DNA from 3 places in the Cytobacillus sp. genome. Region 1 is predicted to be linked to each of the others. Evidence: predicted binding sites of a transcription regulator. Region 1 holds the regulator's gene; each other region holds the start of a gene.
The links. The regulator LexA, encoded in region 1, represses DNA repair genes until DNA is damaged. The targets are predictions, from matches to a motif close to CGAACATATGTTCG.

Region 1 (11,689 bases):
ATAAGTGACAGTACATACACAAGGTCGATGGCAGGCCTTAACAGCAGCCCATCCATTTTGATATTGCGCATACCTGCTTGATAGTGCTGCTCATTGATATCGCCAAATTCCTTCCGCAGCCTTTTTTCCTGCCTGAATACCTGGATGATGGACATTCCCTGCAGTGATTCACTCAGCTTAGCATTCAGCTGGCTCAGCCTTTCCCTTAAGTCCTTATAAAATACCGAACTGTATTTACGGTACGTACGAATGATCATAAAAAGAATCGGGAGAATCACCAGGCAAAATAGTGCCAGCTTCACATTCAGGATAAACATCGCCACAAAGATCCCTGTCAGCAGGAAGGCACCCTGAATAAAGGTAACCAGGACACTGACAAACATATCCTTAATAGCTTCTGTATCATTGGTAACTCTTGATACAATGCTTCCGGCAGGCGTTTTATCAAAGTATTTCAAGCCCAGTGACTGAACTTTTGAAAAGACATCCACACGCAGCTGCTGAATGATTTTAAGCGCAATTTCCTGAAATTTCAGCAGCTGAAAATAGGATACCAGCACATTCATAATCTGAATGCCCAGATATGCTGCACCAAGAGCAAATAACGGCTCGAAAACCAGGTTCCTTGGTGTTAAATAATCATCGATAAAAATTTTGACAAGAATCGGCCCCAATATGTCTCCAATCGTCGTTAGCAGAAGCAAACTGAAGGCAAGTATGATTGTTTTCTTATGCGGTTTTGTATAGGAAAGCAGCCGGAAAAGGACCTTCCGCTGCTCTTTCCCTTTCATAATCGGTGTCTTTTCCATCGGCTTATCCCCCATGCTCCACAAGCTCTTCCAGCTGCTGGCGCAGATACATATTCTTATACCAGCCTTCTTCAGCCATCAGTTCATCATGTGAACCCCGCTGAACAATTTTCCCTTCATCCAGCACCAATATGAGATTCGCATGCTGAATGGCGCTCAGCCTGTGAGCGGTTATGATCGTTGTCTTGCCTGCCCGCTCACCACGCAATGAAGTAAGGATAGCTTCCTCTGTTTTCGCATCAACGGCGGAAAGTGAGTCATCCAAAATCAATACTTCCGGTTTCATCAGAAGGGCTCGTGCAATGGAAATACGCTGCTTCTGCCCTCCGGAAAGCGAGACCCCTCTTTCACCCACAACGGTTTTATAGCCATCTGTGAATTCTAGAATATCCTCATGGATATTGGCCAGTTTCGCTGCTGCATAAATATCTTCAAGATCTGCATCTGGCCTCGTGAAAGCTATATTTTCAGCAACAGTGGCAGAGAACAGAAAGTGCTCCTGCGGGACATAGCCAATCGCTTCCCTCAGCTTTTCGATTTTATAGCGGTTGATAGTATGTCCTGCAAAAAGAATTTCCCCTTCATAGCCTTCAAACTCACGGATCAAAAGCTTCAGAAGTGTGGTTTTGCCAGCACCCGTTTTACCTGCTATGCCGAGAGTCTCTCCTCTTTCCAGCCTAAAATGAATATCCTTAAGCAGCGCTTCCTGTTCACCCGGATAGGCGAACTCCTCAATCTTGTACTCAATATCACCGCTCGGAACTTCATTGATGCCAGTCTCATCATCCTTAATATCGATTTCTTCTGCAAGAAGCACAGAGACTCGATCATAGGAGGCGCGGCCTCTCTCGACAATGTTGAACAGCCAGCCAAATGCGAGCATTGGCCAAATCAGGAGACCCAGATAGGCAGTAAATGAAACCAGCTGCCCGATGGTCAGCTCTCCTGCAATAACATATCTGGACCCAAAAGCAATAGATAGGAAGAAAGAGATTCCTACAATAATGCTGATCGTCGGATCAAACAAAGAATCAACACGTGCAACAGAAATGTTTTTTTGCACTACATCTTCAGACTGCCTGCGGAAATCTTCAATATCTTCTTTTTCCTGTCCGAATGTTTTAATCACTTTAATTCCTGAAACACTTTCCTGAGTTTTGTCATTCAGTGAAGAAAAAGCCTCCTGTGCTTTGTGGAACCGTCTATGAAGCAGTGTTCCATACCAGCTCGTTAAGAGTGCCATGAACGGCATCGGAACCAGACTGATTAGTGTAAGCTTCCAGCTGATTGTTGTCGCCATGGCGATGATAACGAAACCGCCTGTCGCCAGTGAATCGACAAATGTGAGGACCCCCGCTCCTGCCGTCTGCTGAATTGCCTGCAGATCATTTGTCGCATGGGCCATCAAGTCCCCCACTCGCTTTTTCTGGTAGAAGGACTGTGACATATTCGTAAAATGCTGATAAAGCCTGTTGCGCAGGAGTTTGGACAGCTTAACGGCTGATCCGAAAATCATAATGCGCCAATAATAGCGGAGCACATACATCATGAGGGCTGTAACAGCAAGAAGTCCTATCCACATTAATAATGCCTTTGCAGTCAGCTCGCCATTTTTAATCGAGTCGACCACAATGCCGACCACCTTTGGCGGCACCAGCTGAAGCATTGCCACAAATAACAGCAGAATAATCCCGTTTACATAAGCCTTTTTCTCCTTCTTAAAAAACCACATCAAATCCCAAAAAACCTTCATACCCCATCCTCCGAAATTCGAAACATAATAGCTTAAATAGTTTAACAAATATTGAGAAAATAAGGAAGATTTTTTCTCGAAAAGAAAAAAGCACCCATTCATTTGGATGCTTTATTGTCCTAATGCTTCTATTCGGTTTATCAGGCTTGTTGCTTCATGAATGGTAGTGAACAGCTCTGAGTTCTCCAGCTGATCCAGCGCAAGGTTGCCGTTCTCCAATACTTTATTTATTTCAGCCAGAAGCGCTTCATTCTGTGTCACCAGCTCCTGATGAACATCTTCTGCCAGCTTCGGGATATCCTGAAGGGCGATAAATTCTTCAACTTCCTGCTTAAGCGTCGTCAATCTGTCTTCAAGTTCCTGCTTTAATGCCGGATCCGCTGCCGCCTCCTGAATCATTTGCGGCGCCTCTTCAGCAAAGTCGCTTAATGTATTGATATGCTCAGTCGCTTCATTAACATAGTCAATGGAATTATTCACTTCACCCAGAACGGAACAGCCATTTAATAACATAGAAACGGTAAGGAGCCCTATTAGTATTACTTTTTTCATTTGCTCGTTCCTTTCATGATTTGTCATAGTATATATACGGTCAGTATAAAAGAAGGTTTCATTTTGGATATAAAAAAACCACCTTCCTTGTATTGTAACAGAAAAGTGGTTTCCGATGGGATGCTTGTCCCTGATTATTTGCCAGTCTGCTTGTTCATGGCATTCATCATTTGGTTGATCTTCTTCTGAGATGGCTTCATGCCCATTTGCATCATCATCATTTTAAGCATTTGTTCATTAATTGGCGGATTTTTCTCCAGGTAGCTCATCATATATTTTCGAGCAATGAAAAATCCTAGTGCTACACCGGCAAGAAGCGCCAGTACACCAACTAGAATGTACATACCCATACTAACTTCCTCCTTCATGTTGTCTATCATACAGTGTACTAGACCAAAGGTTATTATACAATATTTGCTTTGTTTTTTCTCTTATTTTAGACGAATTTTCTCTCTTTTATCGGTTTTAGCCACCCATAGCGCTTATGCTGGAGGTCAACAGCCAGGAAGGAAGACTCGCTTTTTCGCAGCACTTCGAAAAATACCGTCTCTGCCTCATAGCTGCCAGCTGCTTCTAAAACCAGGCTCCGTTCAAATACTTCAAGCTTCGCCCTGCTTCTTTTGCTCATCTCTATATAGTATGCACTTTTTTCTATAATAAAGTCTTTTTTTCGCTGCAGCTGCTGATGGATATATTGATGCACTTTCAAACCCGGGATTGGCTTAGTCACAAAATCAATTTGCTTCGATAGAATAGACTTCATTTCACCTGATGAACACTCATACTCTTCAAACAACTGAAAAAACATTCGCTCTCTGCCAAAATAATGGGACGCAAATTCATCTTCTATTAAATACAATTGATAAGCTCTCATCTGGCCCCTCCTTCCGGGACAATCCATTTCTTTCAATTATAAGCAACCAAAAATAAGGAATGTGTCTGAAGATGTTAAAAAATTTCACTAATTTTGTCGAAAACGAAGAATTCAGTTGATTATGAGGATTCTTGGTGGAAGAGCTGCTAAATTAGCTGATCAAAATATTTACTATGTCAATTTCCCGGTTTTACTGAAATGTAATCCTTTTTTTTAAACACATCACACAAAAAAGGAAGAGCCTCTCAGCTCTCCCTCGTCAGTTAATATTATCCCTGCAGCAATGCTTTTACGCGTGCTACAACGTTTTCAACTGTGAATCCGTATTCTTCCATAATCTTCTCACCTGGAGCAGATGCGCCGAAGGTATCGATTGCAAGAACATCGCCTTCGTCTCCTGCATAACGGTGCCATCCAAGTGAAGATCCCATTTCAATGGCAAGACGCTTCTTGACTGTCTTAGGAATTACGCTTTCTTTGTACTCTTTTGATTGAGCCTCGAAGCGGTCCCAAGCAGGCATGCTTACAACAGATGCATGGATGCCTTCGCCTTCAAGCGCTTTTTGTGCTTCAACAGCCAGGCTTACCTCAGATCCTGCAGCAAGCAATAATACATCCGCGCTGCTGTTGGAAGCTGGTGAAACAACATAAGCACCTTTTTGTACGCCTTCGTATGCTGCTGAATCCGTTCCTTTTAATGTAGGAAGGTTTTGGCGGGTCAATACTAGTGCAGTTGGCTTGTTTGTTGATTCGATTGCTGTTTTCCATGCAGCTGCTGTTTCGTTTCCGTCAGCAGGGCGGACAACAGAAAGGTTTGGCATTGCACGCAATGCAGCAAGCTGTTCTACAGGCTCATGTGTAGGACCGTCTTCACCGACAGCGATACTGTCATGTGTGAAAACATACGTAACAGGCAGATTCATAAGTGCAGCCAGACGGATTGCCGGGCGCAGGTAATCAGAGAACACGAAGAATGTTCCGCCGAATACTTTTAATCCGCCGTGAAGAGCCATACCATTCAATGCAGCACCCATTGCAAATTCACGTACACCGAACCAGATGTTGCGGCCGTCAAATGACTCAGCCGTAAAGTCTCCTGTACCTTTGATCATTGTTTTGTTGGAGCCTGCAAGGTCGGCAGATCCGCCAAAGAATGAAGGAAGGTTTTGTGCGATTGCATTTAGCACTTCTCCGGAAGAAGCACGGCTAGCAAGGCTCTTTCCTTCTTCATAAACAGGGATGGCTTTATCCCAGCCTTCAGAAAGCTCGCCATTGATTGCCTGCTCCAGCTGTTTTCCTAACTCAGGATGTGCTTCTTTGTATTGTGCAAAAAGGTCTTCCCATTCCTGCTGCTTTTTAGAGCCGCTTTCCACAACCTGCTGCTTGAAGTGATCATATACTTCCTGTGGAACATGGAAATCTTCATCGAAAGTCCACTTATAGGCTTCTTTCGTTAATTTCAATTCGTCAGCACCTAGCGGAGCACCATGAACATCAGATTTGCCTGATTTGTTTGGAGAACCGTAGCCAATGACTGTTTTGACTTCAATCATTGTTGGCCGGTTTTCATCCTGCTTCGCCTCTTCAATTGCTTTTGCGATTTCGTGAAGATCATTGCCGTCTTCTACGCGGATATACTGCCAGCCGTATGACTTGAAGCGCTGTTCAACACTTTCAGAAAAAGATTTATCAAGGTCACCATCAAGTGAGATATCATTTGAATCATATAGAACAACCAGTCTTCCAAGCTTTAAGTGGCCAGCAAGGGAAGCAGCTTCAGCCGAAACGCCTTCCATAAGGTCTCCGTCACCGCAGATGCTGTATGTATAGTGATCAACCACATTGAAGTTGTCTTTGTTGTATGTTGCAGCCAGGTGGCGCTCTGCCATTGCCATACCAACAGCCATTGCAATACCTTGACCTAATGGGCCTGTTGTTGCATCAACACCTGGAGTATGGCCGTATTCAGGGTGGCCAGGCGTCTTGCTTCCCCACTGTCTGAACTCTTTAATGTCATTCATGGAAACATCATAGCCGGAAAGATGAAGAAGGCTGTATAGAAGCATCGAGCCATGTCCTGCAGAAAGGACGAACCGGTCACGGTTGAACCATTCTGGATTTTTCGGGTTATGGTTCATGAAGCGTGTCCAAAGTGTATAAGCCATTGGCGCTGCACCCATCGGCATGCCCGGATGGCCGGAATTCGCCTTTTCAATGGCGTCGATTGATAAAGTACGAATGGAACTGATGGATAGTTCATCTGTGTGATTAAACATTCAATACATCCTTTCGAGTAGTAATTCTTTACTCTTTTTATATTATCGGGTGTCCCTTTTTTTCACAACCAATAGGGTCAGAAAAGGACAAAAAAAGCCGGTTTGTTACTATATTGACACAAATAGACCCGGCATATGTAAAAAAGCGGAGATATCCGGCAATAAATCCGTAAAGTCTTCTCCGCATTCTATTAAAAGAAGGAATACAGCATTGTGTATCCCTTGCATTTATAATATTAGTGAAGGCGGTTTTTATTTTGGAATTCTTTCAGCTTTTTAGGAGTAACGTCGTTTCCTTTCGGGTCAACAATTGTAACACCTTTAAGCGTGTTTAACATGCCAGAGCGAAAAGTCTCCAAATACTCTTTGCGGAGAGAAGTCTGCTCTTTCGCTTCTGCTTCTGTTAATCCGGATTCCTTTGCCTTCTTTGCCAGTGCATTAATTCGGGCAAGTTTTTGTTTTGGCAGCATATTAAAGCTCCTTTATATCAAAAGTTTACCTTTGAATATTCTAAATAGAAGTTCTTATTATACAATAGCTTCAAATATAGAACAATACTGAAACTCAACTGCCATCATACTAAAAAAGAACACTTTTGACAAGAAAAGTGCTCTATTCAGGAAGTAATTCAATATGTTCTTTATACCTTCTATGGACAGTTGCTTTTGAGATATTATAGCCAAAACCCCTAAGCGTTGCAGCAATCTCTGCAAATGTTAATTCGTTTTTCCTTAGCCTGACAATTTCCTCTATCGGCACCTCTATTCTTTCCCTGCCTCCATTTGCTCCCTGATTGCTTAAGTTCTTCTCGGGCCGGTAACCTTTATCAATAGCCCGCTGCATGCCGCGTCTGATTTTGATGTTATGAAGCTTTCTCTGATACTCCTCTACCATTCCAACAATGTTCAGCACCATCGAATCTGATTCCGAAAGTTCGAGCTGGCCGTTATTCGAAATGCTGTATAGCTGGACTTCTTCTTTTAAAATGCAATGGAGTATTGCAATCTTTGCATTGCCCCGCCCAAGCCTGGTTTCATCCTGAATGAGGACAACCTTGATATCCTTTTCTTTAATTAAGTCTAAAAGCTCCAATATACCGTCTCTTTCAAGATCGTATCCGCTGGCCTGTTCGCGAATCACCTTGACCACTTCAAAATTATGCTTTTTCGCCAGAATCACCAGCTCTTCTTCCTGCCTTGAAAGGGACGTTTCCTGAGTATCCTTTGTTGTACTAACCCTGCAGTAAATAATAGCTTTCATAACTTCTCCTTATTCATAAAGGTCTGAACTGGCAAGCTCTTTATAAGGCTCGTCATCCAGAGCTTTTACTGGAATTACAATTTCATCGCCCGGAAAAATCCTTCCAGACGCAATCTCATTATTTTGTTCCACCCAATTAATAAATTGATCTGTAGACAGCGAATGTTCAGCCGAAAAATTCTCAGCAATTTTCCATAAAGAGTCGCCTTCTGCAACAGTGACTTTCACAAACTTTTCCGTATCGGGTGTTTCTATTTGCACGAGCATAATAAACGATGCTGCCAGGCTTAAAACGAAGAGAATAATAGCATAAGAATATGATTTCCACAATTTTTTAAACATGATATACCACCTCTGAAAAGAATATATGTTCGCATTTGATGATTTTATTATAGACCGAACATTTGTTTTGTGTCAATGAAAATTCGAACTTATGTTTGTATCATATGGTAATTGGTGCTATAATTGAGACAACAAAAACATACGAGGTGCGTAAAGATGGTGAAATTATCAAAAAGGCAGCAAGATATATTAGAGTTTATAAAAGAAGAAGTTAAATTGAGGGGTTATCCGCCTTCTGTAAGGGAAATCGGGGAAGCAGTCGGCCTTGCTTCAAGCTCAACAGTTCACGGCCATCTCGCCAGACTTGAAAGCAAAGGGCTGATCCGCAGAGATCCTACTAAACCGCGCGCCATTGAAATTTTAGACCTGGACGAGTCTTCTCACATTCCTAAAGTCAGTGCAGTTAATGTTCCGATCGTCGGTAAAGTAACTGCAGGTCAGCCGATAACGGCCATTGAAAATGTCGAAGAATACTTCCCTCTTCCAGAAAGAATGGCACCAGCTGACGAGCATGTATTCATGCTTGAAATCATGGGAGAAAGTATGATTGAAGCCGGAATCCTTGATGGCGACTATGTCATCGTCAAACAGCAGAGCACTGCCAATAATGGAGATATCGTGGTTGCCATGACAGAGGAAGACGAAGCAACTGTCAAGAGATTCTTTAAAGAAAAAGACTTTATCCGTCTTCAGCCGGAAAACTCTACAATGGAACCTATCATCCTTCGAAATGTTTCCATCCTTGGAAAGGTTATAGGTGTATACCGCCATATGCATTAATAGAGTGATAAAAAGCAAGCAGCCTCTGCCTGCTTTTTATTTTTTCCAATTTTAAGAAGGTTATCAGTTCCTATTACCTGATGCTATTAGCGAAATCATACGAAAGTAACGGATACTTTTTCTTTTGGCATAAAGTTACAGTCAAGTATGACTATTTTATTGTTCTGAAAATTCGGTATTTTTATGCATATTAATTTATAGCCACTTTCTATATAATGGTAATACACCGAGAATCAACCTAAGGTCGCTTGTCCAAAATCTCGACTTTAGGAGTGTGAAGAAAAAATGTTTTTGAACATTACCTTCGCTTTGTTGATTGGTGGGCTGGTTGGTGTCGTTGGACATATTCGGAAAGAAGGCAAAATGGTCAAACCCAGAAGGACAAAAAAGTTCATCTATCTGGGGGTCTTTGAAGAAGTAATCATGGGGGCTTTAGCGGCTGTTTTTTTGGTCGTATCTTCAGATCCTGACTCTGCCTTAAAGGTAGTTCTCCTGGCGGTGATTGCAGGGTTTGGAGGAGATGCACTGCTGACATGTCTCGATTTCTTAAAGATCAGACATAAAGAATAGAGAGATGCAGAGAAATACGAATTAGTTAAAACCTCGTTCATCTGTAAACGGGGTTTTTGTATTTGCCTTTTTAAAAATACTCCCCGGCTAAAGTGGCCAGGGAATTTCAAATTTTCTTAGTACGAGAACATGTACTGCCCGCCCTCCCAAGAATGCACTCGCATACGTGAAAAAACACACCACCTGCTGGGAGAAATCCTGCCTTTTTTATTTTTCGACTATTTTTTCAAAACTGCTCCTTCTGCTGAACCAATGGGCAATTAAATAAAGTGAAACTAATATAAAAAAGGAATAAGTATAGGCCCAGTCGATTTTTTTATACAAGTGCAGCATTGCCATAATAGGCATTCCTACATAAGCACCAAACCCACCGAATAATACAGCCTTAACTATCGCATTCATATTTGGTTTAAATTGAATTAATAACATTATAGCCACTGGAACAGTTCCATATCGAAATGAGTAGCTGATCGTTGGTATTGGAATAACCTTAATGGGATAGGACCATTTTCCAAAGTCAACACCTAATCCATCAATGGTTGTAGAGATTATCATCGTTATAAAAGCGGCAAATAACAGCCGGGCTGAACTCTCCTTTTTCCGAAAAATTGCCCACAAAACCCAAGGAACAAGTAACATAGCTAAGGCTACCCACCAACTTAAAGTAAATAAGAAAGTGTTTAAATTCACCTCGGTAATCAATTTATTTGCTTCTGTAATAATCTTATTCGCCTTATCAAGTTGAATTAATCCTTCCTGGAATGTCATGATTCACCCACCTTTTACATTCCTTGCTTCGCGTCTAATCCTTAATATTTCAAATTTTATATCTTTTATTCTTATTCGGTCCCTTTATCACGTAATTAACTAATTCTATCTTGTGTTTATTAAAAATATTTTCAATATCACCTGTATCAACCTCTAGCCCTATTCAAATATAGTCTCCAAGACTATCCCTCTTAACATTTTTTGGATTTATAATTCATGTATAACACTTTTGTAAATGGTGAGTCGTCTGAGCATATCAAAATGGCTCGGTATTTTATATTGGTTTGCTACTTGCTTGTATTTTTTTATGGAACCAATCTTCATTTTGACTTCTACAGCTCCGTACAGTTTTTTAGAACATTTGCAATGAGCGACCTTGGCGTTACCTCTTGCAGGGAATACACCTATTCAATTGCACCTCATGAGATTTGTTCTCCTTACCATTTCTGGATGAATGTATTGTTTATTATTAACAGATTAACCTTTTCATTTGGTATTTTGCACCTTTCACAAAACCTTGAGAAGACAAGATTAAACCGGCTAGCGACAATTTTCATTCTTATCTTAGCTTTAGGTAATATTGTTTCTGGCTTTATACCGGCTGATATAAATCTATTTTGGCATTGAATAGCAGCTCAAGTTGGCATGATTACTGTCATGCCCGGTCTTTGGCTTTATGGAAAATCATTAGAAAACGGAAAACGCTGGACTCAATACTGTTTAGTCACATTACTAGTCATATCCATATTCATTATGTTAATCTTTTTCATCCCTATGCCCGCCGGTCTATTGCAATTTACCTGACTCATAATTCTTTTTTATCAATTAACACCCGCTGCCTTGTTTTAATATTCGTCAAAAAACAGAACTAAACAACAATATTCTCTAAGCCTTAACTGTATGGTCCTGAAAAACTTTTTTACAACGACGGCCAAGAACTAAAACTAAATCTTTTTTGTCCAAAAAATAGACCTCTTAACATCAATGGTGTCAAGAGGTTTACTTTTATACAAGTTTGGCATTATTACTCTGACGGAAGAACATACAGAGATAAAAAATCGTCATGACTTAAAACATGTTTCTCCAGAAATTTAATGATTGCTCATAAATCTGGAAAATAGGTTCCATCTCCCCAGTGTCCCATTTTGAAAAAAAGTCCAAATTTCTTGACCTGGGGGAGCCTAGATATTACAACTGGTTACACCAGACCTTTTTTAAACCAAAATATATATATCTTTACAAGATAAAGAATAATCACGTTGGTAATTAAACCAATGAACCAGTTCCAGTGAATATAGTGATACAATGAACTAAATTTTTCGAGAAGATAAGAATAAGTTGTTATCCCCATTGAAAATAGTAAGTAGTACAAAAATGTTCTTCTTGTCCCTTTTTCATTTGGATAAAAAAGTATAAAAAACACGGCAATTGCAGGATAAACTATATAATGTAATGAAAAGCTCATATTTGTTGCTTTATTAAATTCTCTATACGGAAACTCAACCAATCCAAATACCAATTGTATATATTCATGTATCCATGTTATTGCTTGAACAAATATAAAGGTTATCCACGCTAACCTTTTACTTTCGATTGGAATATATCTAAACAGCAAGTACAATGATAAAATCCACGAACATATTAAAATAAGAACTTCTCTGTTCATTTTAACTCCACCAAAATTAATCTTTTAGAAAACCATCGA
Region 2 (8,455 bases), on a different contig from region 1:
ATAATGTTTTAATCCGGATGAGCCGGACTGGTGATCAAACTGTGTCCTTATCAGAACGTACAAATGCAGCTAATGCTTGGGGAGCTGACTTCTTATTGTCAGTTCATATTAATGCAGGCGGAGGTACAGGATATGAAGATTATGTTTACCCGGGAGTAGGGGCACCTACCACCACTTATCAAAACAATATCCATGCTGAGGTAATTAAGCTGGTGGATTTCTATGATAGAGGAAAGAAACAAGCTAACTTCCACATGCTGCGTGAATCAGCAATGCCGGCGTTGTTAACTGAAAATGGATTTATTGATAATGCTAATGATGCTGCTAAATTAAAATCAGCTACCTTTATCGAAAATCTTGCCCGTGGCCATGTAAATGGAATTGTGAAAAGCTTTAATCTTCCAAGAAAGAGCTCAGCTGTCTATCACACCGTTGTCTCTGGAGATACAGTTTATTCACTAAGCAGAACTTACGGAAGCACTGTGCAGCAAATCAAAGATTGGAACAACCTTGATGATAACTACACTATTTATGTGGGACAAGTACTTCGTGTGAAATAATAATAAAAAGCCCTTCTCAATGAGAGGGGCTTTTTATTTATATTGTAATTCCGAAAAATCTCGCTATAGTAACAAGCGAAGCTGTGGTACCGATAGTGCCTTTTAACAATTTTATAAGCCTTTGTCCTTTTTTAGTATCCCCAGTATCAAGGGCTTCCTGTAAAGACTCAGCGTTCATTTCAGCTTGCTCTCTCGAATCTTCATTTGAAATAGCTTTTATTTCTGCAAATAGTTCTTGAAAAGCCTTTTCAGATTCATCTTTTGTAATATTTTGAATTTGGGTATTATTATCAGACTGGATATTTGTATTACCATCGAAATTTGAATTGTTAAAGCTCCCTTTTATCGAACGACTAGACACAGAATCTGCACCTCCAGCGATATAATTTTGACAATAAACAATAGTTTGGTGCGGTAGCTCTGAGACAGGTTTTTCTTCTGCCTCTTTTGTAACTTCAATTATACTCTTGACTTTATCTTTAACCTCACGCGACTTGTTTGATTTGTTTTTTTTTTAAATTCTTCCCTCATAAAGTGACGATAACCTTCATCAATTTCAAATAGTGGAAAAACATCGTCATTTGTTACACAAGTTTCTTTTCCGCAAACATCACATCGATAGTTGTGATCAATAATAGACTGGTAATCGCTTACTTTATCTAAGGTGCGAATACAAAAATCACTTTCACCAGGGCATTTAACTTCCCATAAAAGATGAATCTCACCCGTTTTACAAAGCTCTATTAACTGTTCAAATGCAGATTCTAAAGTAAGGTTTTCGGAATATTTTGGTACAGAGGTAGGGTAAAATTGTTTAACAGGAGTAACGGCTAATAAATCAACGAATTCATTTACCTTTCTCTTTGCTGCCCAATCACTTACCATGCTCTGCACCTCCTTTTCCAAAAATTAATTATAATATATCATATTTTATGATGTTTGGTTCAAAATAATCCGTTCGCGGACAAATTTAATTACCTCTTCTGTTGCAGGTGTGGTAAAAGAAACACTATTTGTAGTCTTGCCTACCCTAATTGTAAAGCTTCTTTCAACCCCTGAAATTGGAAAGTCAAATTTAATAAAGCCGCCTTGATTTTGTAAATGAGGTGCCAGGTTTACATAGAGTGGTTGATTTCTTAGATCTCCCACAGTTGTCCTCATGCCCACTTTTTCCATACCACAAAGGATTAATGCAGTGAATGGAACCGTTAAAAGATGCTCACCGAAGATATCACTGGCTTGTCTTAAACGATTTACTAATTCAGTCTCATCATCTTCATCAAAAAAAGTGTTTAGCGCATTTAGTATTTCTATTATAGACTTTGTATGTTCTTCTTCTAAGTCATCAAAGATTAGTTCCGGTGTTGAAGTTGTATCAATCATCTCACCTTTAAGACGGTCAGCAATTAGGCCAACCTTATTTCCGAATGGCGCTAAAACTTTTTTTTGCTCAAGAGTAATTTGCTGTTGGACTAACTTTGCTAGACTCGATGCAACTTTTTGAGAGTTCTTTGAGTCAGTCCTAACTTCAATCAGTCCGGATTCTTCATCAATATAGACTGTGGCTACATCACTTCTAGGGACAAAGTTTACTTCAGTAAAGTCCGTATGCCGTCTTACCCCATTTCTATAAGCGTATCTTAAAAAGTATTGGTTCTCTTTTTCCCCATTTGCTGCAGCAAATAACACAGGTTCAGTAGTAAGTTCATGTGTTTGAGGTAATTTGATCTCAGTAAATGGATTAAATTTGCTGCCTTTAATAATCTTATCCTTTAAACCAACCAAAGAGGTTTCGTTTTCAAGTTCGAACCATGAAACAGATGTTTTGCCAGCTAGGAGTTTGTTAAAAGATGCCTTAATAGGGCTATCTTGTTTCCTTCTGTTTTTTTGAACATATTCCCAAACTCTATTGGCCAAATCCGCACTTGTACCACTTGTATCAATTGTCAAGTCAGTACAAATGTCTTGCAAGGTCTCCTTAGGGAGTTTGCTAATATCATTTAGAAAGACAATATCTCCAATTTCGTGCATAAATATACCCCCTTTGTTCTATAAAAATAACTTAACACAAAAATAGGTATATTTGTAATGAATTCCTTATTTTTCAAAATGGTAAATCATCTTCCGGCAATACCGGCTCGATTTCTCTGACTATCTGCGTTATATCGTTTTGTTCGTTCCAGGTTACTTTCTCAATAATTGTCTCTCTATACCCAGATTCCCGTTTCTGCTGCTGGATCCATTCATACGCAACAACTGCGACTGCAAAGTTAGGGTCCTTTTTAAATTCGCTATCCCTCACATGGAATTCACCGTTTCTAAATCCTCTGTTTCCTTCAAAATTAAGGATTGTTTGGATTACTACTCTCATTTTCGCACCTTCTTTTTTGTGTCAATTATACACGAACAAAAGTTCTGTTTTCAACTTGAAATCGAACAATAGTTCGCATAAAATAATTAAAAAGGAGGTTCGATCGATGAAAGGTATATTCTTAAGAGCTTCATCAAATGGAGAACTGCTCGAAATGATTTATCAAGACAACAAAGGTAACATAAGCCAACGAAGAGTAAAGGTATTGAGCGTGAATGATGAATCATTTCGCGGGTATTGTTATTCCAGGAGACAGCAGAGGAACTTTTTAATAAGAAACATTTTATCGGTCGGACCAGCACGAAAGATGGGGAGAGGAGCATAATAATGGCTAAAGTTAAGCGAAAAAGACCAACAAGGGACGAGTTTGAGTTAGAGGAGATTGGTAATACTCTTGTAGAAGCCTATGATGAAAAATCAGAAGTGAATCTGATTGTCTGGGAAAGAGAACCTGTTCAAGGGAATATAGTAAAGATGGATAGCCGGACTAGATTGATTCACGTTGAAAAGAACACTGTGATTACTAAAGTTCCATTTATGGATATCATGAAAGTTTCTATACATTAACGCTTGAAGCTCCTCTCTTTTGAGAAGAGCTTTTTCATTTCACTAAATCTCCCCATAAATCCTCCACTGTTTCATTAACTACTCTGGCTATCTTGATTCCAACTATTAAAGTAGGTATTGATTCTCCTCTAACTATCTTACTAAGTGTACCAGGGGTTATCTCGGCTTTTTCTGCTATAAAACTTTGTTTTAATCCTCGTTCTTTAATAATCCTTTGCAATTTTGTCTCCATTATTATCACCCAGTGTTAATATTCGATAAAAATTCTGTTTGTCCTGTTAATTTCTATGTTATAGGACAAACATTGACCCACATATCCTTTACCATTCAGCAAATCCTTCGCATTAGTATTCGGCTGTATATTCGTTTTAAAATGCGGTACCTGCATATGAATCCGACATTTCAAAACTTAGGTGTATCAATGGTTTCCAGTCTCTTTTATCCCTGCGGTTTCAGTGCAACTATTTATTACTAAATAATAAATTTGGGGTGAAGAAATGCTGTTTGAAATTATCTCAGTTTCTGCTGCTGTCTCTCTGGTTGGTTTGAGTTATTGGAAACGTTCTGAAATGGATGATGGTGAAAAGATTAAAAAAATCGCATTGAACTGTGGACTATATGTAAAGGAGGGGAAGGAAGTCAAAAGCATGCAGCTGCTTCGCAAGGCGGGGTATGAGTGGGGGACAGAATATGTTTTTCGGATCCCATTAGGATTGTCATTTAGTGATATTGAGAAGAAAACGGACAATTTAAGAGATGGATTGAATAATAGAAAAGGGGGCGTTGATTTAATGGCCTTTACGAAGATCGACTTTAGAAGCAATTTCATTTCACAGATCAAAGAAATCCTACAAAAACGTTTTGTATCGGAGAAAGAAATTGATATGAGCTATGATGGGACCCTGCATATCAAAGTACTTGAGAGGGAAATGCCAGCCAATGTTGATTTTGAGAAAAGCATGCTCGGGAAGTGCATCGATTGGGAAATCCCATTGGGTGAATCAAGGTACGGTTTTATCCATCATGATATGGAGCGCGGACATATTACGATAGCTGGAGCAACAAGAAAGGGAAAAACAGTGTTAATCAAACTTATTATCACCGCCTTAATCAATAATCAGCCTGATAATGCCAAATTAACCTTAATCGATCTAAAGGGTGGCCTTGCCTTCACCAGGTTTAAAAATGCAAAGCAAGTTGAAACAGTAGCAACGAATTTGGATGAATCTCTGATGGCCTTACAGTCTGTAAAAAAAGAAATGGAACAAGTGAAAGGGTGGTTTGATAAGAATGGATGCGAAGACATTAAAGAAGCTGGAATTGATACTAGACATTTCATCATTGTTGATGAAGCAGCACAAATCTCGCCGCAAATCCTCACGGGGAAAGAAGAGAGGGAAAAAGCCCGTAAGTGCGAAGAAGCGCTCTCGGAAATAGCGAGGATTGGTGCTGGGTTAGGTTACCGGCTCATCTACTGCAGCCAATATCCAACAGCAGACGTGATGAATAAGCAGATTAAGCAAAACTGCGATACGGTTATTACGTACAAATTAAGGGATGCTGTTGCCTCTCGTGTAGTTCTGGATGAATCTGGCGCAGAGAAACTCGCCTTGGCCGGCAGGGCTATATATAAAACGCCAGATGGAGTGCAGCAGGTACAGACTCCATTTATTAATAATGACCAAATTGAAGAGCTAATTAGACCACATATCGTTATTAAATCTCGGAAGGAGGATCCTACCGTTGAAGAGGTTAAAAAGGACGGAGACAATTCTTTTGAGCTTACGCCGATGTGATTATTTATCGAGAGAACAGCTGCAGAGAATGCATCGTTTAGGGAAGGAGCGCAATGCACAAAGGGTCCTTTATGATTTATCGGAATATATGTCATATTTTCAGGAAGGCAGAAAGAAAATTTACTATTTAAACGCAGCTGGCAGGGAAATGGTGCAGGCAACCAAGATCAGAAAGAAAACTCCTCAAGTTAATCATTATTTAATGAGAAATGATTTGTTCATTTCCTTAGGAAGACCGGTCAGCTGGGAGAATGAAGTGAAAATTGCTTTAAACAACATATCCCTCATAGCAGACGCATCCTATACCTCTAATAAACTTCATCATTTTGTCGAGATTGATTACAAACAATCCATGGCAAAGAACTCTCAAAAAATTGAAAAATACAAAAAGTTATCAACAATTAATCCACAGTTTAAATTAGTCTGGGTAACCACGACGCCTTTTAGGAAGAAGAAAATCGAAAAGTTGTGTGAAGGGCTTAAGGTGAAAGTCTACTTATGGGAGGAACTGAGATGAAAACTCAAACTATGTCCATACGTGAGTTTATGGTTGGGGATTATAAAGTAAAGGAAAAGAAACAAAGAAATGAAAAAATAAAGAAATCACAACAATCAATGGAGAGAATTGCTCGTGTTGCAGCAGGGTTATCCATCCCACTTGCTCTTGGTTCACCCATCGGAGCAGTATTGGGAGCGTCAAAAGCATTTGCCTCCACAACCGTTCCTAGTGCTACATCAGTCGCTGTACCAGCTACAGCAAAAGAATGGATGGGGGAACAAACATTGTCAGCCCTGGCACATGTCCTAGATCCAGTTGTGGATATTCTGGTTGCACTTAGCTTTCCAGTGGCATCTGTTATTATAGTAGGAGCCTGTTTCTTGTTTATGATGGGTAACTCTGAAAGGGGATGGACCATGATTCAAAATGCAGGGTTAGGATATGTTTTGATTCAGGTATCTCCATTAATATTAAATGTACTAAAACAAGTCGGAAATGCGGTTTAAAAACAGCAAAAAATAAATTCCGGCGACAGTTCGGCGACAATTAAGAAATTAGGAGAGAAACTAAATAGGAGAAAATAAAAAAAGCCTTGATATACAAGGCTTTTTTCTATGGAGAATAGGGGGCTCGAACCCCTGACCTCAACGCTGCCAGCGTTGCGCTCTCCCAGCTGAGCTAATCCCCCGAGAAGTGGTACAAGAAAAATTATAACCACATCGGAGTTATCTTGCAAGAGGAATTATTAAAAAATTTTACTGCATGCTATCGATTTCCATGCACTGCACTCCAGGGATACTTGAAACGCTGTAATAAACATCAGTAGTTCTTCTTTTATAGTCGACGGCAACAATCAGCTGTACAAGATGCAGATGTTCATCTTCTAAATCTTTTATGCGAATATGTTTTATAGAGATATCAAGGTCTTTTACCGCTGGGATGATGTCAGCGATATTTTCTTTATCCCTTACTTTCAGCTGCAGATTGATTTCTTTTTCTCTTAAGCGTTTGGGGCCAATTATGCCCATGATAAGAGGAATTACCTCTACTGAAATAATAAGCAGCGCCACTCCTGCCATTGCTTCAATATAAAAGCCTGCTCCTACAGCAATTCCAATTCCTGCTGCCCCCCAAATTAAAGCTGCTGTTGTAAGACCCGAAATACTGTCATTTCCCCGCCTTAAAATAACGCCTGCACCCAAAAAGCCGATTCCTGATACAATCTGGGCAGCTAAACGGAGAGGATCCATCGTTATGTTGATGTCATCATTACCGGGAAACATATAAGCCGATTCTATAGACACAATAGTCAGCAGGCAGCTTACTATGGAAATAACTAAACTGGTCTTTAGGCCGACAGGCTTTCTTTTTAATTCTCTCTCCAGGCCGATTACAAGACCCAGGACTGCTGAAATACCCAGCTTCATTAATATTTCTATCTCTAAACTGCTCATAATATCTCCCGCTTTTTTAAGTATTATATATCCAAAATATGATCTTTAAAATCCTGCTAAAATAAAACCGTAGTAAAAGTTTGACTAAACGTTGTAAAATGAAATATACCCTAATTATTAGGAAACAGAAACAAGGAGTATAAAAAAATGTCAGATAAAAAAATAAACCCCTATGTTGTCCTGGCAATTGGCGTCATTTCTGTCTCTACATCAGCCATATTGGTGAAGGTATCCAGCGCCCCATCGGGAGTCATTGCTTTTTACAGATTATTATTTTCTGTTCTTTTCATGCTGCCTGTATTTCTTATAAAGTATGTTCCGGAACTTCGTCTTATTACACGGCGGGATTGGATCTATTCCATCATTGCCGGTGTGTTTCTTGCATTCCATTTTATTCTCTGGTTTGAGTCACTTAACTACACCTCTGTAGCCAGTTCCACAGTCCTTGTGACTCTCCAGCCCTTGTTTGCATTTGCAGGCACATATCTCTTTTTTAAAGAAAAGTTTACCTGGAAAGCCATTTTAAGCGGGTTTCTGGCAATTGCGGGCAGTGTTATTATCAGCTGGGGAGATTTTCAAATCAGCGGGACTGCTTTGTTCGGGGATATACTTGCAATCATTGCCTGCGCCCTGGTAACGGCTTACTTAATGTTTGGCCAAACAGTCAGAAAAAGACTATCGCTCGTTACTTACACCTTTGTTGTTTATAGTATAAGCACTATTACATTGTTTTTTTACGTGTTAATCGTCGAAGAACCTTTACTCCCATATGGAACCAGTGATTGGGTATATTTTATCTTGCTTGCTCTTGTTCCCACTCTGCTCGGACATACATTATTCAATTGGTCAATAAAGTGGCTAAGCACTTCAACCATTTCTATGGCCATCTTATTTGAGCCAGTTGGTGCTGCTGTTTTAGCATATTATTTACTTCATGAGTCTATTTTATGGACGCAAGTTCTTGGGGGAACAATTGTAATTGGAGGAATAACTCTCTTCTTATTAGATGAGAGAAGGATTCGAATGAAAGAATTAAAGAAAAAAACAACGGCTTCCGGATAAATAGATGAGTAATATATTTTGAAGTATATAAGAGAAAAATCTCCCTGGGAATGGGGAGATTTTTTTTATCTAAATACATAGGTCAGAGCAGAAAAAATAAATGCAGCTGTAACAGAAAAGATGAAGGTGCCTCCATAGACCTCTTC
Region 3 (11,689 bases), on a different contig from region 1:
CGTCACCGCGGCACGCTTCACATCGTCCGCCTTTTACATTGAAGCTGAATCGTCCCTTTTTGTAGCCGCGAACCTTTGCTTCATTGGTTGAAGCAAACACATCACGAATATCATCAAACACTCCGGTATATGTTGCCGGGTTGGAACGTGGTGTCCGTCCGATTGGAGATTGGTCGATATCAATGACTTTATCCAGGTGATCAATACCTTTAATTTCTTTATGCTCACCAGGCTTCGCTTTAGCTCTATGGAGCTTTTGAGCAAGCCCTTTATGAAGAATTTCATTGATTAATGTACTTTTTCCTGAACCTGAAACGCCAGTAACGGAAATAAAAGTGCCTAGGGGAAACTTAACATTCACATTTTTAAGATTGTTTTCTTTAGCCCCTTTAATTTCGATAAAGCGTCCGTCATTCTTGCGGCGCTCAATTGGAAGAGGAATGAATTTCTTTCCTGACAAATATTGCCCTGTCAGTGAGTTTGGATCATCCATTACCTCCTGAGGCGTACCCGCAGAAACGATTTGCCCGCCATGAACTCCTGCCCCCGGGCCGACATCAATTAGATAATCTGCTGCTACCATCGTATCTTCATCGTGTTCTACCACGATCAGGGTGTTGCCGATATCCCGCATATTTTTCAGTGTATCAATTAAACGGTCATTATCACGCTGATGGAGACCAATCGAAGGCTCGTCCAGAATGTAGAGTACACCTGTCAGGCGCGAACCAATTTGGGTGGCCAGGCGAATACGCTGTGCTTCACCGCCTGACAAGGTCCCCGCTGCCCGGCTTAATGTCAGGTAATCCAGCCCGACATTGATGAGGAAGCCTAACCTTTCCTTAATCTCACGGAAAATGAGATTGGCAATCTTCATTTCTTTTTCAGACAGTGTCAGATTTTCAAAGAAGCTGAATGCTTCCTCAATCGAATATTCTGTTACATGGCCGATATGCTTTCCGGATACAAGGACTGCAAGGGTTTCCGGCTTCAGACGGTAGCCTTTACAGGAAGGACATGGATGATGGGCCATGTATTTTTCCATTTGCTCCCGGATATAATCAGAGCTTGTTTCTTTATAGCGGCGCTCCACATTGCGGATGACACCTTCAAAATGGATATAATTCTCCCTCACCTGGCCAAAATCGTTTTCATAACGGAAATAAATGCTGTCCTTGGAGGATCCGTATAAAACTTTATCAAGCAGGTGATCAGGAATATCCTTGACCGGCACATCCATATCAATTCCATAATGATTGCAGACTGCCTCCAGCAGCTGAGGATAATATTGAGAGCTGGTCGGTTCCCACGGCGCAATGGCATTCTGCTTTAAAGAAAGATCCTTATTGGGTATTACCAGATCAACATCTACCTCCAGCTTTGAGCCCAATCCGTCACATTCCGTACAGGCACCAAACGGACTATTAAAAGAGAACATTCTTGGCTCAAGTTCGCCGATTGAAAACCCGCATTGAGGGCAGGCATGGTTCTCGCTGAACAGCAGTTCTTCTTCCCCGATTACATCCACCAGCACCTTGCCATTGCCCAGATTCAAAGCAGTTTCCAATGAATCTGCCAGCCTTGGTGCTACGCCTTCTTTTACCACAATCCGGTCTATTACTACTTCAATAGAATGCTTTTTGTTTTTTTCCAGCTCAATCTCATCACCGAGATCCATCATTTCTCCGTCGACACGGACACGGACAAACCCCTGCTTTTTGACATCCTCAAATACTTTTACATGTGTCCCTTTTCGGCCTGATACAAGTGGAGCCATAACCTGGAGCTTTGTTCTTTCAGGATACTCCATAATCCGGTCAACCATTTGTTCAATGGTCTGTGAAGAGATTTCAATATTGTGAATCGGACAGGTGGGACGCCCCACCCGTGCAAATAATAATCGCAGATAGTCATAAATTTCGGTCACCGTTCCCACTGTGGAACGAGGATTTCTGCTTGTCGTCTTTTGGTCAATTGATATGGCAGGAGAGAGCCCTTCGATCGCATCCACGTCAGGCTTATCCATCTGGCCGAGGAATTGCCGGGCATAAGCAGATAATGATTCCACATAGCGGCGCTGCCCTTCTGCATAAATCGTATCAAATGCCAGAGAGGACTTTCCTGAACCTGAAAGTCCTGTCAGGACGACAAGCTTATCTCTCGGTATGGTGACATCTATATTTTTCAGATTATGGGCTCTGGCACCCTTTACAATCAGTTTATCCATCGCCATTTTTACGTCATCCTTCCGCTTTCAGCTCTAATATTAAATCACGAAGCTCGGCAGCCCTTTCGAAATTCAGGGATTTGGCCGCTTCCTTCATTTCTTTTTCCATATCGCCAATCAGCTTCTCGCGCTCTTTCTTGTTCAGCTTGCCGAGCTTTGCTGATGTCTCGTATTCTTCCTGCTCTTCTGCCGCATGGGTTGCACGGATTGAATCCCGTATATCCTTCTGTATAGTCATTGGCGTGATGCCATGCTTCTCATTGTACTCTTCCTGAATGGAACGGCGGCGCTTTGTTTCACTGATGGCTTTTTCCATGCTGTCAGTGATACGGTCTGCATACATAATGACATGGCCATTCGCATTACGCGCTGCACGTCCAATCGTCTGGATGAGTGAACGTTCTGAACGGAGGAAGCCTTCCTTATCAGCATCAAGTATGGTAACGAGAGATACTTCAGGTATATCAAGCCCCTCCCTCAGAAGATTAATGCCGACTAACACATCGTACTTGCCAAGGCGGAGCTCGCGGATGATTTCAATCCTCTCGAGCGTTTTCACCTCTGAGTGCAGATACTGCACTTTAATGCCGATTTCTTTTAAGTAGTCTGTCAAGTCCTCAGACATTTTCTTTGTTAATGTAGTGACAAGCACACGTTCATTTTTCTGAATGCGATCCTGGATTTCACCGATGAGGTCATCAATTTGACCTTCGATTGGACGGACATCAATAGTGGGATCAAGCAAACCGGTTGGGCGGATAATCTGCTCAATCATTTCCGGTGTATGCTCAAGCTCGTAAGGGCCAGGTGTTGCCGAAACAAAGACAGCCTGTTTCACATGCTTCTCGAACTCGGTAAACGTAAGCGGCCTGTTATCCATGGCTGAAGGCAAACGGAAACCATGATCCACTAGCACGGATTTTCTTGCCTGATCACCATTGAACATACCGCGGATTTGCGGCAGAGTTACGTGTGACTCATCAATCACAATTAGAAAGTCTTCCGGAAAATAATCCAGAAGGGTATACGGTGTTGAACCAGGCGGCCTTAATGTTAGATGGCGGGAGTAGTTTTCAATGCCGGAACAAAAACCCATCTCCCTCATCATCTCAAGGTCATAGCGGGTCCGCTGCTCCAGGCGCTGGGCTTCAAGAAGCTTATCGTTTTCTCTTAATTCAGCAAGGCGCACTTCCAGTTCTTTTTCAATGTTCTGGATGGCGACCCGCATTTTTTCTTCACGTGTTACGAAGTGGGATGCCGGGAAAATCGCAACATGCTCACGTTCACCCATAATTTCTCCGGTGAGGGCATCTACTTCACGGATCCGGTCTATCTCATCACCGAAAAACTCTACACGGATACAATGCTCATCCCGTGATGCCGGGAAAATCTCTACTACATCCCCGCGTACACGGAAAGTGCCGCGCTGGAAGTCAATATCATTGCGCTCATACTGAATGTCAACGAGCCTGTGAAGAAGCTGGTTCCTCTCAATTTCCATGCCGGTTCTGAGGGATAGCACCATTTCACGGTATTCTTCAGGAGAACCCAAACCATATATACAAGACACACTGGCAATAATGATGACATCATTGCGCTCAAATAATGAAGAAGTAGCCGAGTGGCGGAGCTTATCAATTTCATCATTGATGCTTGCATCTTTTTCAATAAAGGTATCTGTAGAAGGCACATACGCCTCAGGCTGATAGTAATCATAGTAGCTGACAAAATACTCAACAGCATTGTTTGGAAAAAAGTCCTTGAATTCACTGTATAACTGCCCAGCAAGTGTCTTATTATGAGCAATGACAAGCGTCGGCTTGTTAACTTCTTGTATAACATTTGAAACCGTGAAGGTTTTTCCCGTTCCTGTTGCACCCAAAAGCGTCTGGTGCTTCTTGCCGGAATTAATTCCCTCCACAATTTTTTTGATTGCCCCAGGCTGGTCGCCCTGAGGGGAATATTTTGAGACTAATTCAAATTGATCCTTCACCTATAAGCCTCCCGTTCAAATTACTTTTATCTATATATGAATCACAAACCAGCATTGTAAGAATTAAAGATCCGGGATGCATGGCTGATTTGTCAGTTTTTTACTCAAAACTCATATCACCATTCTACCACAAAGAGCCTAAAACAAACCAACAATATGCGAACGGATATTCGTTTTTTTGTTTTTACAGGGAAAATATTGCTTGGGAAATATGCCGAATTATCGAGGGGGGTGTCGAAGCAAGGTTAATCAAACGTTTGATTAACGGGGTGTAATCCAATCAATCGTTTGATTGATATTGATGAATAGCTGATGCTACGCAAGCATAAATTCAGATGAAAATTCATTAAACAAAAAACCTGTCGATACGTTTGATCGACAGGTTCCGCAAGAATTATTCCGCACTTAGTTTTGTTTTGGGCTTCAGTTTTTGAGCGTACCAAAACCCGACAGTCAATGAAAGTGCGTCTATAACAATTAAGGCAAATGAATTTGTATAGCCTTTATAGACAGAAGCAGCAATCAGTCCCACCGTTAATACAAGCCCAATCACACGATTATAGCTTACTCTCGTAAAGAGCAATACCAGCAGGCCAGGCAGCAGCAGAGCTGACAAGTATTTTAATGCCAAACAAAACACCTTCTTTTGTTTATTCACAATGATTCAGGGTTTCTAACATTAGAATATCTTCTCATAAGAAGATGTACAAGTTTTTTCAGTGTTATTCCCTATGTTCTTTCACATAATAAGAAAAAGTACTTATTATGGAGGAATGTATCATGGCAAGAAGAAAAAGACGCCCGCTTGTGCCGGAATCAAGAGCGGCATTAGACCAGCTGAAAAATCAGGTAATGGCAAACCAGGGATACCATGTTGACAATGAAAACCCTGATGGCGTGAAATATGAAATTGCCGAGGAGGCCGGTGTGCCATTGAAGCCGGGCTATAACGGCCGTCTTACATCCAAACAGGCAGGAACAGTGGGCGGGAAGATTGGCGGAAGTATGGTGAAGGAGCTTATTCGGATGGCACAGGAACGGATGAAGGAACAGTAGGTAATCGTGAACTTTAGGAAAAGAAAGATGAAATCGAGGGACGAGCAATCAATTGGAGGAGAAAATTCAGCATTTTGAGGCCGAACAACACTCCAATTTGAGGAAAAGACTCACTAAAGTAAGGAAAAGCTATCCCGCAAAGGATAGCTTTTGTTCTTATTCAGCAGCTTTCCGTTCTAGAAATTCCTGTTTAATGGATTTAAGCAACTCCGGATTCGTTACCAGCTGGAAGGCAGTCAGTGCGAGCCCTTTTGCTCCGGTTATCAGAGCTTCGTCGCCTTTTTCAGATGCTGCAGCCTCACGAAACGGAACTGTATGGGCAACAAGATCATCCGCACCAATTTTAATATAAGGATGAATGGTTGGCACCACTTGGCTGGTGTTGCCTGCATCCGTTGAGCCGATTCCATCTCTGTCCCCTTCAACGACCGTTTCTCCCAAGTCTTCAATCACTTCTTTAAACACCTGGTCATATGTCTTGTTTAACAGCAGGTTATCAACTTCATTTTGAAAAGCAATAACATTGAGCTTTGCTCCTGTTGCCAATGCGGCGCCTTCAGCGACAGCTTTAACCTTCCGTGTTACCTCATTAAGACTGGTTCTGGTTGTAGCACGGATGAAGAATCTGGCTTTTGCATACTCTGGGATAATATTTGGAGCATCCCCGCCATGAGTAATAATGCCATGGATTCGCACATCATCCTTTAATTGCTGACGAAGGGCATTAATTCCGTTAAACAGCTGAATAACTGCATCAAGGGCATTGATTCCTTCCTCCGGTGAAGCTGCCGCATGGGCAGGCTTTCCGATAAACTCGAAGTCAAGCGGATCAACTGCCAGTGATGAACTGGTCAGGCGGGTATGGTTTGATGGATGAACCATCAGGGCAGCGTCAATGCCTTCAAGCAAGCCATGCTTCACAAAGCTTCCTTTTGCACTTCCATTTGGACCGCCTTCTTCTGCCGGGGTTCCAAATACTACTGCTTCCCCACCGGTCTCATCAATGACCTTGCTCAATGCAATGGCTGCTGCCACACTTGTCGTACCTATGATATTGTGACCGCATCCATGACCCAGCCCGGGAAGGGCATCATATTCTGCAAGGAATGCAATGGACGGCCCCGGTCTATCGGATTTCTTCCGGGCGAGGAAAGCTGTTTCATGCCCGGCCACTGCCCGCTCTACTTCAAATCCTTCCTTCTCAAGGATGCCTGAAAGCAAGCCAGAGGCAAAAAACTCCTCATTCCCTATTTCCGGGTTTGCATGGATCTGGTGGCTTGCGGAAAGATAAAGTTCTTTATTATCCTCAACATTTTTCTTGATTGCTTCTTTTAGTTCAGAAAGTGCTTTTACAGGTGCCGCCATCATTGTTCCTCCTTTATAAATAATTTTTTACCAGCCAATTTCACTTAAAGGTATGAAAGTCGGGATCATGCTTCCGTCATATTCTTTCGTGATGAAATCAGCTACATCATCTTCCTGGTAAAGTTCTGCAATTCTCTTAAGCGTTTTGTTATCTTTATCTTCTGTTCTGACAGCAATGATATTTACATACGGAGTAGCGGTTTCGCTTTCAATAAAAACTGAATCCTTAGTTGGGTTAAAGCCTGCATCTACAGCAATTCCGTTATTGATTACAGAAGCAGAGACATCTGGAAGTGCACGCGGCGTCTGTGCTGATACCATTTCTACAAATTCAAGGTTCTTCGGATTTTCAACGACTTTATTCAAGTCCAGGTTTCCGTCATAGTCCTCGGATAATCTAATCAAGCCGGCTTCCTCCAGTAAAAGAAGGGCTCTTCCGCCATTTGAAGCATCATTTGGAATGGCAATTTTGCCGCCTTTCGGAATGTCTTCCACCGATTTTACTTTTTCAGAATAAAGGCCCATTGGTGCTAATACAGTTGTCGCAATTGGTGTAAGATCCATATTATGCTCTTTAATAAAAGTATCAAAATAAGCGACTGTCTGGAATGCATTTACATCAAGATCACCTTCTGCAAGGGCAACGTTTGGCTGTACATAGTCAGAGAATGTTACAACCTCAATTTCAATGCCTTCCTTTTCAGCCTTTTCTGCAATAAAGTCCCAGATGCGTGTATCAGATCCGCTGACACCTAATTTAATTTTCTTGGTCTCTTCTCCGCCAGTTGTGCTTGAGCATGCTGCAGTGAACACAGCCAATGCTAAAATAATGAATGATAAAAATAGTTTTTTCATGATGTGTTTCCTCCTCATTTATCTTCTTCTGATTTTTTTGGATATGATATTTCCGAATGACTGCAGGCCTTGAACCATGACCACTAAGATTGCAACGGTAATCAGCATGACGGTTGTATCGAATCGCTGATAGCCATATGTAATGGCAAGGTCACCAAGGCCGCCGCCTCCGACCGCCCCGGCCATGGCTGATGCTCCGACCAGACCGATTGTCGCAATTGTAAAGCCTAATACCAGCGAACTGAGCGCTTCAGGAATCAGGAACTTTAAAATGATCTGGCCAGGTGTCGCTCCCATTGCTTCTGCAGCTTCAATGACTCCCGGATCAACCTCAAGCAATGAATTTTCTATTAATCTCGCAATATAGGGTCCTGCATAAAAGACAAGCGGCACTACTGCTGCAGCAGTTCCAATCGATGTCCCGACAATCATCCGGGTGATTGGGATGATGGCTACCATTAAAATGATGAAGGGGACTGATCTGAAAATATTAATAATGCTGTTTATGATGTTAAAAACAACGGTGTTTTCCAGCAGATGCCCTTTCCTTGTTACGACAAGCAATATGCCAAGCGGCAGTCCAATAAGAGCTGAAAACAGCAATGAGAAAGCCACCATTTGGATCGTTTCAATTAAGGCTTCGATGATTTTTTCCTGATTAACTAGCACGTGTTGTCACTTCCTTTATAGAAACTTTTTCCTGGCTGATGTACTGGATAGCACGTCTGATTTCACTGTCCGGACCCTGGAATTCGACAATCAGGTTGCCAAACGGTGTTCCCTGAAGTTCAGTAATATTTCCAAACAGGACGTTGAAGTCGATATTAAACTTTTTGGCAACCTGCGAAAGGAGCGGCTGCCCGGCAGAATTTCCAACAAAGTTGATTCTAAATACCTTTTGAAGACCTTGCTGTCTTTCGATCACTTCTTTAATGGAGTCAGGTATTTGATCATTCATAACCGTGCTGACAAAGTTTTTCGCTGTTTGTGTTTTTGGTGATGAAAAGACATTAAAGACGGTTCCTTCTTCGATAATTTTTCCTGCCTCAATAACAGCGACACGATCACAAATCTCTCTGATTACAGACATTTCATGGGTAATGATCAGAATGGTAATATTGTATTCTTTATTTATTTTTTTCAGCAGCTGCAGGATCGAGCTGGTTGTCTGAGGATCCAGTGCTGAAGTCGCTTCATCACATAATAGAATGGAAGGCTGGGTCGCCAGTGCCCTGGCAATTCCGATCCGCTGCTTTTGTCCGCCTGACAGCTGATCGGGATAGCTGTTCGCCTTGTCGGCGAGCCCCACGAATTCCAATAGTTCATGAACACGCTTTTTGATTTCATCTTTAGGGACCTTAGCCAGTGTGAGCGGCATCGCAACATTGGCAAACACTGTTTTCGAATTTAATAGGTTAAAATGCTGAAAGACCATTCCGATGTTTCTTTTCACTTCGCGAATTTCCCTTACAGATAAAGCCGTCAGATCATGTCCGCTGACAATAACCTTTCCTGAAGTCGGTTTCTCCAGCCAATTGACACAGCGGATCAAAGAACTCTTTCCCGCACCGCTGAAGCCGATCACACCGAAAATCTCACCCTTGTTAATCTTTAAGTCTATTCCGTTTAAAGCAGCTACCTGCTGTCCTCCGCTTTCATAGACTTTCTTTAAATTCTGAAACTCTATCATTCAGCATCTCCCCTTTGATGGTGACAGGTATTTATACCACTTTAATGAATTGGTATAGGTACCTGTCACTTTTTATTCACTAACTATTCCTATGCGAAAACTAAGAATTATATCCTGAAATTTACCCCTTCCATCAGAAGAGGTTTTTTGAAGGCCCCTCCTTATCTTTCAGGCTTTCGCCTGCTGGATTTGGCACAGTGCAGTCTGCCTGCTGCCGAAGCTTCATTGGGCCAGGCCCCTCTGCTTCTCTCGATAAGAATTATTCATATGTTTATGAATAGAATCTCGCTGCATTTTTCCGGTAAAATAAAAACCCTCTTCTAAAGAAAGAAGAGGGCAGCATTTATCAATGGTCCTCTTCTTATCTTTCAAGCTAAGCTTGCTGGATTTGGCACGGTACACTTTTGTCCGCTGCCGAGGTGTCATAGGGCCAGTCCCTCAACCTCTCTGGATAAGAAGATTTTTATTATTTGGTTGTTTAATATGTTTATTACTTTACCACAATAAAGAAAAGGATGTCAATCATTATTTTTTAATATTTTCACCTGGTCCATTTTCATAAGTTTCTGTCACTTTAACAGAGCTCTCTTTACGGTGAATAATCATCACACCTGCTAGAGTAATCACACCACCTGCAATTGATAACATAGCCGGCACCTCTCCCAGCCAAACCCAGGCAATGACAAACGCTATTGCTGGTGTCAGATAAAGAGAGCTTACCGCTTCAGAAGTCCCTCGTATAGACGCAAGAAAAGCGAGGGCAATATATGGAATTACCGTTGGAAAAATCCCCAAATAAAGGACACTAAAAGTGGATTCGGCCGTCGCATGAAAGATCTCACTACCAAGCCCTGGAAGATAAATCAGCATAAAACTAGTCCCTGCCCAAACGGTATATGATGTAAATGACAAAAATCCGTACTTATTAAAGTATTTAGCCTGAAACACGAAATAGATGCTTTCTGAAACGGAAGCAAGCAGGACAAATAATATACCGGTTTGGATTTCAAACCCGCCTCCTGTACCAAGGGAAATAAGTACCGCACCCGCAAAACTGACTGCGGAACCAATCCACCTTACCCTTCCAAATCTTTCCCTTAAAAATATAGCAGCCAAAGCAGCCGAAAAAATCGGAGTCATTGATACAATCAAGCTTGCCGGCCCGGAGCTTACTGTTTTTTCCCCAATGTTGAGTGCAATATGATAAACCGTAAAACCAAGAAATCCAAGTATAAGAATAGGAGGAAGGTCTTTTATATCCGGAAGACGCATCTTTGTCAGCAGCGCTAAGACACCAAGTGCAGCGGAACCAATTAAAAGTCTAAAAAGGGCGAGGTTCTCCGGGGAGTACGATTCAAGTCCAGCTCGAATTCCCGGGAATGCGGATGCCCAGAGAATGATGATAGAACTATGCGCCCCGATAATCATAAATTTCTTATTTGCCAACTTCATCCCCCTTATCAGCATTTCCAGCCATTTTCTGTGCTGCTTTTCAGGATAATCAATAACTGATACAATGTCCTCAACCAATTAGAAAAGAATTTTGCCAGCCAATTTTTATGAAGGCGGTTATATGGATGGATACAGCACAATTGCCAAAATATCAGCAGGTTATAGAAACTATTAAAGGAAAGATTTCCAAAGGTGAATGGCCAATCGGAAGTAAAATTCCAAGCCAGCGAAAACTGGCTGAAGAGTTTGGAGTAAACCGAAGCACAATTATCACTGCTCTGGAAGAACTTGCAGCAGATGGATTAATAGAAGGGAAAACGGGGGTTGGCACTAAGGTTATTAATAATACATGGACTCTGCTCGCTTCAAGGCAGTCTGCCAACTGGAGTGAATATATCGATACAGGGATACACAGAGCCAGCGAAAAAATCGTTCAAGAAATTAATGACTTAGAAATGGATCCTGCTTTTATACAGCTCAGCAAAGGAGAGCTTTCCCCTGAAATTTTCCCTGTGGAAACGATGCAGAAAGTTCTAAAGGAAGCTGCTGATGAATTGAGTGAACTCGGTTATGAGGAACCAAAGGGGTATTTGCCATTAAGAAAGGCAGTCAGTGAGTATTTGGCAGCATCCGGAATAGACGCTTCTCCTTCCTCGATACTTATTGTTTCTGGAGGGCTGCAAGCCCTGCAGCTTATTTCACTGGGCCTTGTGCAAAGAGGGGTACCCGTATTTCTGGAAAAGCCCTCTTACTTATATTCTTTACAGCTTTTTCGGTCATCAGGCATGAATTTAAAAGGATTGCCGATGGATAAAGAGGGAATTATCACGAAAAGCATCTCTTTGAAAAAATATGAAAAAGGGAAATCCATTTTATACACCATTCCTTCCTATCATAATCCTACTGGAATTTTAATGACAGAAAAAAGAAGGAGGGAGCTGCTTGATGATTGCAGAATAGAACAGCTGCCAATCGTGGAAGACGATATTTATCGTGAGCTTTGGCTTGATGAAGCACCCCCTCCGCCATTAAAAGCAATGGACAAAACGGC

Region 2: a site for LexA is predicted at 2,994-3,007, ahead of ACEQ1T_RS25235 (YolD-like family protein). Genes of this name have one in related genera too.
Region 3: a site for LexA is predicted at 4,380-4,393, ahead of uvrB (excinuclease ABC subunit UvrB). Genes of this name have one in related genera too.

What each region holds. Positions count from the first base shown of each region.
Region 1 is NZ_CAXQGS010000053.1:66,116-77,804, reverse strand. It holds gene ACEQ1T_RS10070 (ABC transporter ATP-binding protein) at 1-809, opposite strand, end outside; gene ACEQ1T_RS10065 (ABC transporter transmembrane domain-containing protein) at 814-2,562, opposite strand; gene ACEQ1T_RS10060 (DUF6376 family protein) at 2,674-3,114, opposite strand; gene ACEQ1T_RS10055 (YneF family protein) at 3,249-3,464, opposite strand; gene sirA (sporulation inhibitor of replication protein SirA) at 3,551-3,988, opposite strand; gene tkt (transketolase) at 4,258-6,264, opposite strand; gene ACEQ1T_RS10040 (DUF896 domain-containing protein) at 6,501-6,734, opposite strand; gene ACEQ1T_RS10035 (recombinase family protein) at 6,877-7,524, opposite strand; gene ACEQ1T_RS10030 (LysM peptidoglycan-binding domain-containing protein) at 7,534-7,866, opposite strand; gene lexA (transcriptional repressor LexA) at 8,023-8,646, shown strand; gene ACEQ1T_RS10020 (DUF4257 domain-containing protein) at 8,932-9,216, shown strand; gene ACEQ1T_RS10015 (CBO0543 family protein) at 9,424-9,984, opposite strand; gene ACEQ1T_RS10010 (CBO0543 family protein) at 11,183-11,650, opposite strand; gene ACEQ1T_RS10005 (CBO0543 family protein) at 11,647-11,689, opposite strand, start outside.
Region 2 is NZ_CAXQGS010000146.1:71,472-79,926, forward strand. It holds gene ACEQ1T_RS25210 (N-acetylmuramoyl-L-alanine amidase) at 1-560, shown strand, start outside; gene ACEQ1T_RS25215 (hypothetical protein) at 598-921, opposite strand; gene ACEQ1T_RS25220 (hypothetical protein) at 1,020-1,445, opposite strand; gene ACEQ1T_RS25225 (hypothetical protein) at 1,491-2,591, opposite strand; gene ACEQ1T_RS25230 (hypothetical protein) at 2,665-2,931, opposite strand; gene ACEQ1T_RS25235 (YolD-like family protein) at 3,259-3,498, shown strand; gene ACEQ1T_RS25240 (helix-turn-helix transcriptional regulator) at 3,533-3,730, opposite strand; gene ACEQ1T_RS25245 (FtsK/SpoIIIE domain-containing protein) at 3,996-5,294, shown strand; gene ACEQ1T_RS25250 (replication-relaxation family protein) at 5,275-5,811, shown strand; gene ACEQ1T_RS25255 (hypothetical protein) at 5,808-6,299, shown strand; tRNA gene ACEQ1T_RS25260 (tRNA-Ala) at 6,409-6,481, opposite strand; gene ACEQ1T_RS25265 (MgtC/SapB family protein) at 6,549-7,247, opposite strand; gene ACEQ1T_RS25270 (DMT family transporter) at 7,395-8,309, shown strand; gene ACEQ1T_RS25275 (hypothetical protein) at 8,375-8,455, opposite strand, start outside.
Region 3 is NZ_CAXQGS010000012.1:4,065-15,753, forward strand. It holds gene uvrA (excinuclease ABC subunit UvrA) at 1-2,233, opposite strand, end outside; gene uvrB (excinuclease ABC subunit UvrB) at 2,241-4,220, opposite strand; gene ACEQ1T_RS01475 (CsbA family protein) at 4,615-4,851, opposite strand; gene ACEQ1T_RS01480 (alpha/beta-type small acid-soluble spore protein) at 5,001-5,276, shown strand; gene ACEQ1T_RS01485 (M20 family metallopeptidase) at 5,433-6,641, opposite strand; gene ACEQ1T_RS01490 (MetQ/NlpA family ABC transporter substrate-binding protein) at 6,669-7,496, opposite strand; gene ACEQ1T_RS01495 (methionine ABC transporter permease) at 7,515-8,165, opposite strand; gene ACEQ1T_RS01500 (methionine ABC transporter ATP-binding protein) at 8,155-9,186, opposite strand; SAM riboswitch class I at 9,345-9,445, opposite strand; SAM riboswitch class I at 9,545-9,644, opposite strand; gene ACEQ1T_RS01505 (DMT family transporter) at 9,712-10,632, opposite strand; partial or broken gene ACEQ1T_RS01510 (PLP-dependent aminotransferase family protein) at 10,764-11,689, shown strand, end outside.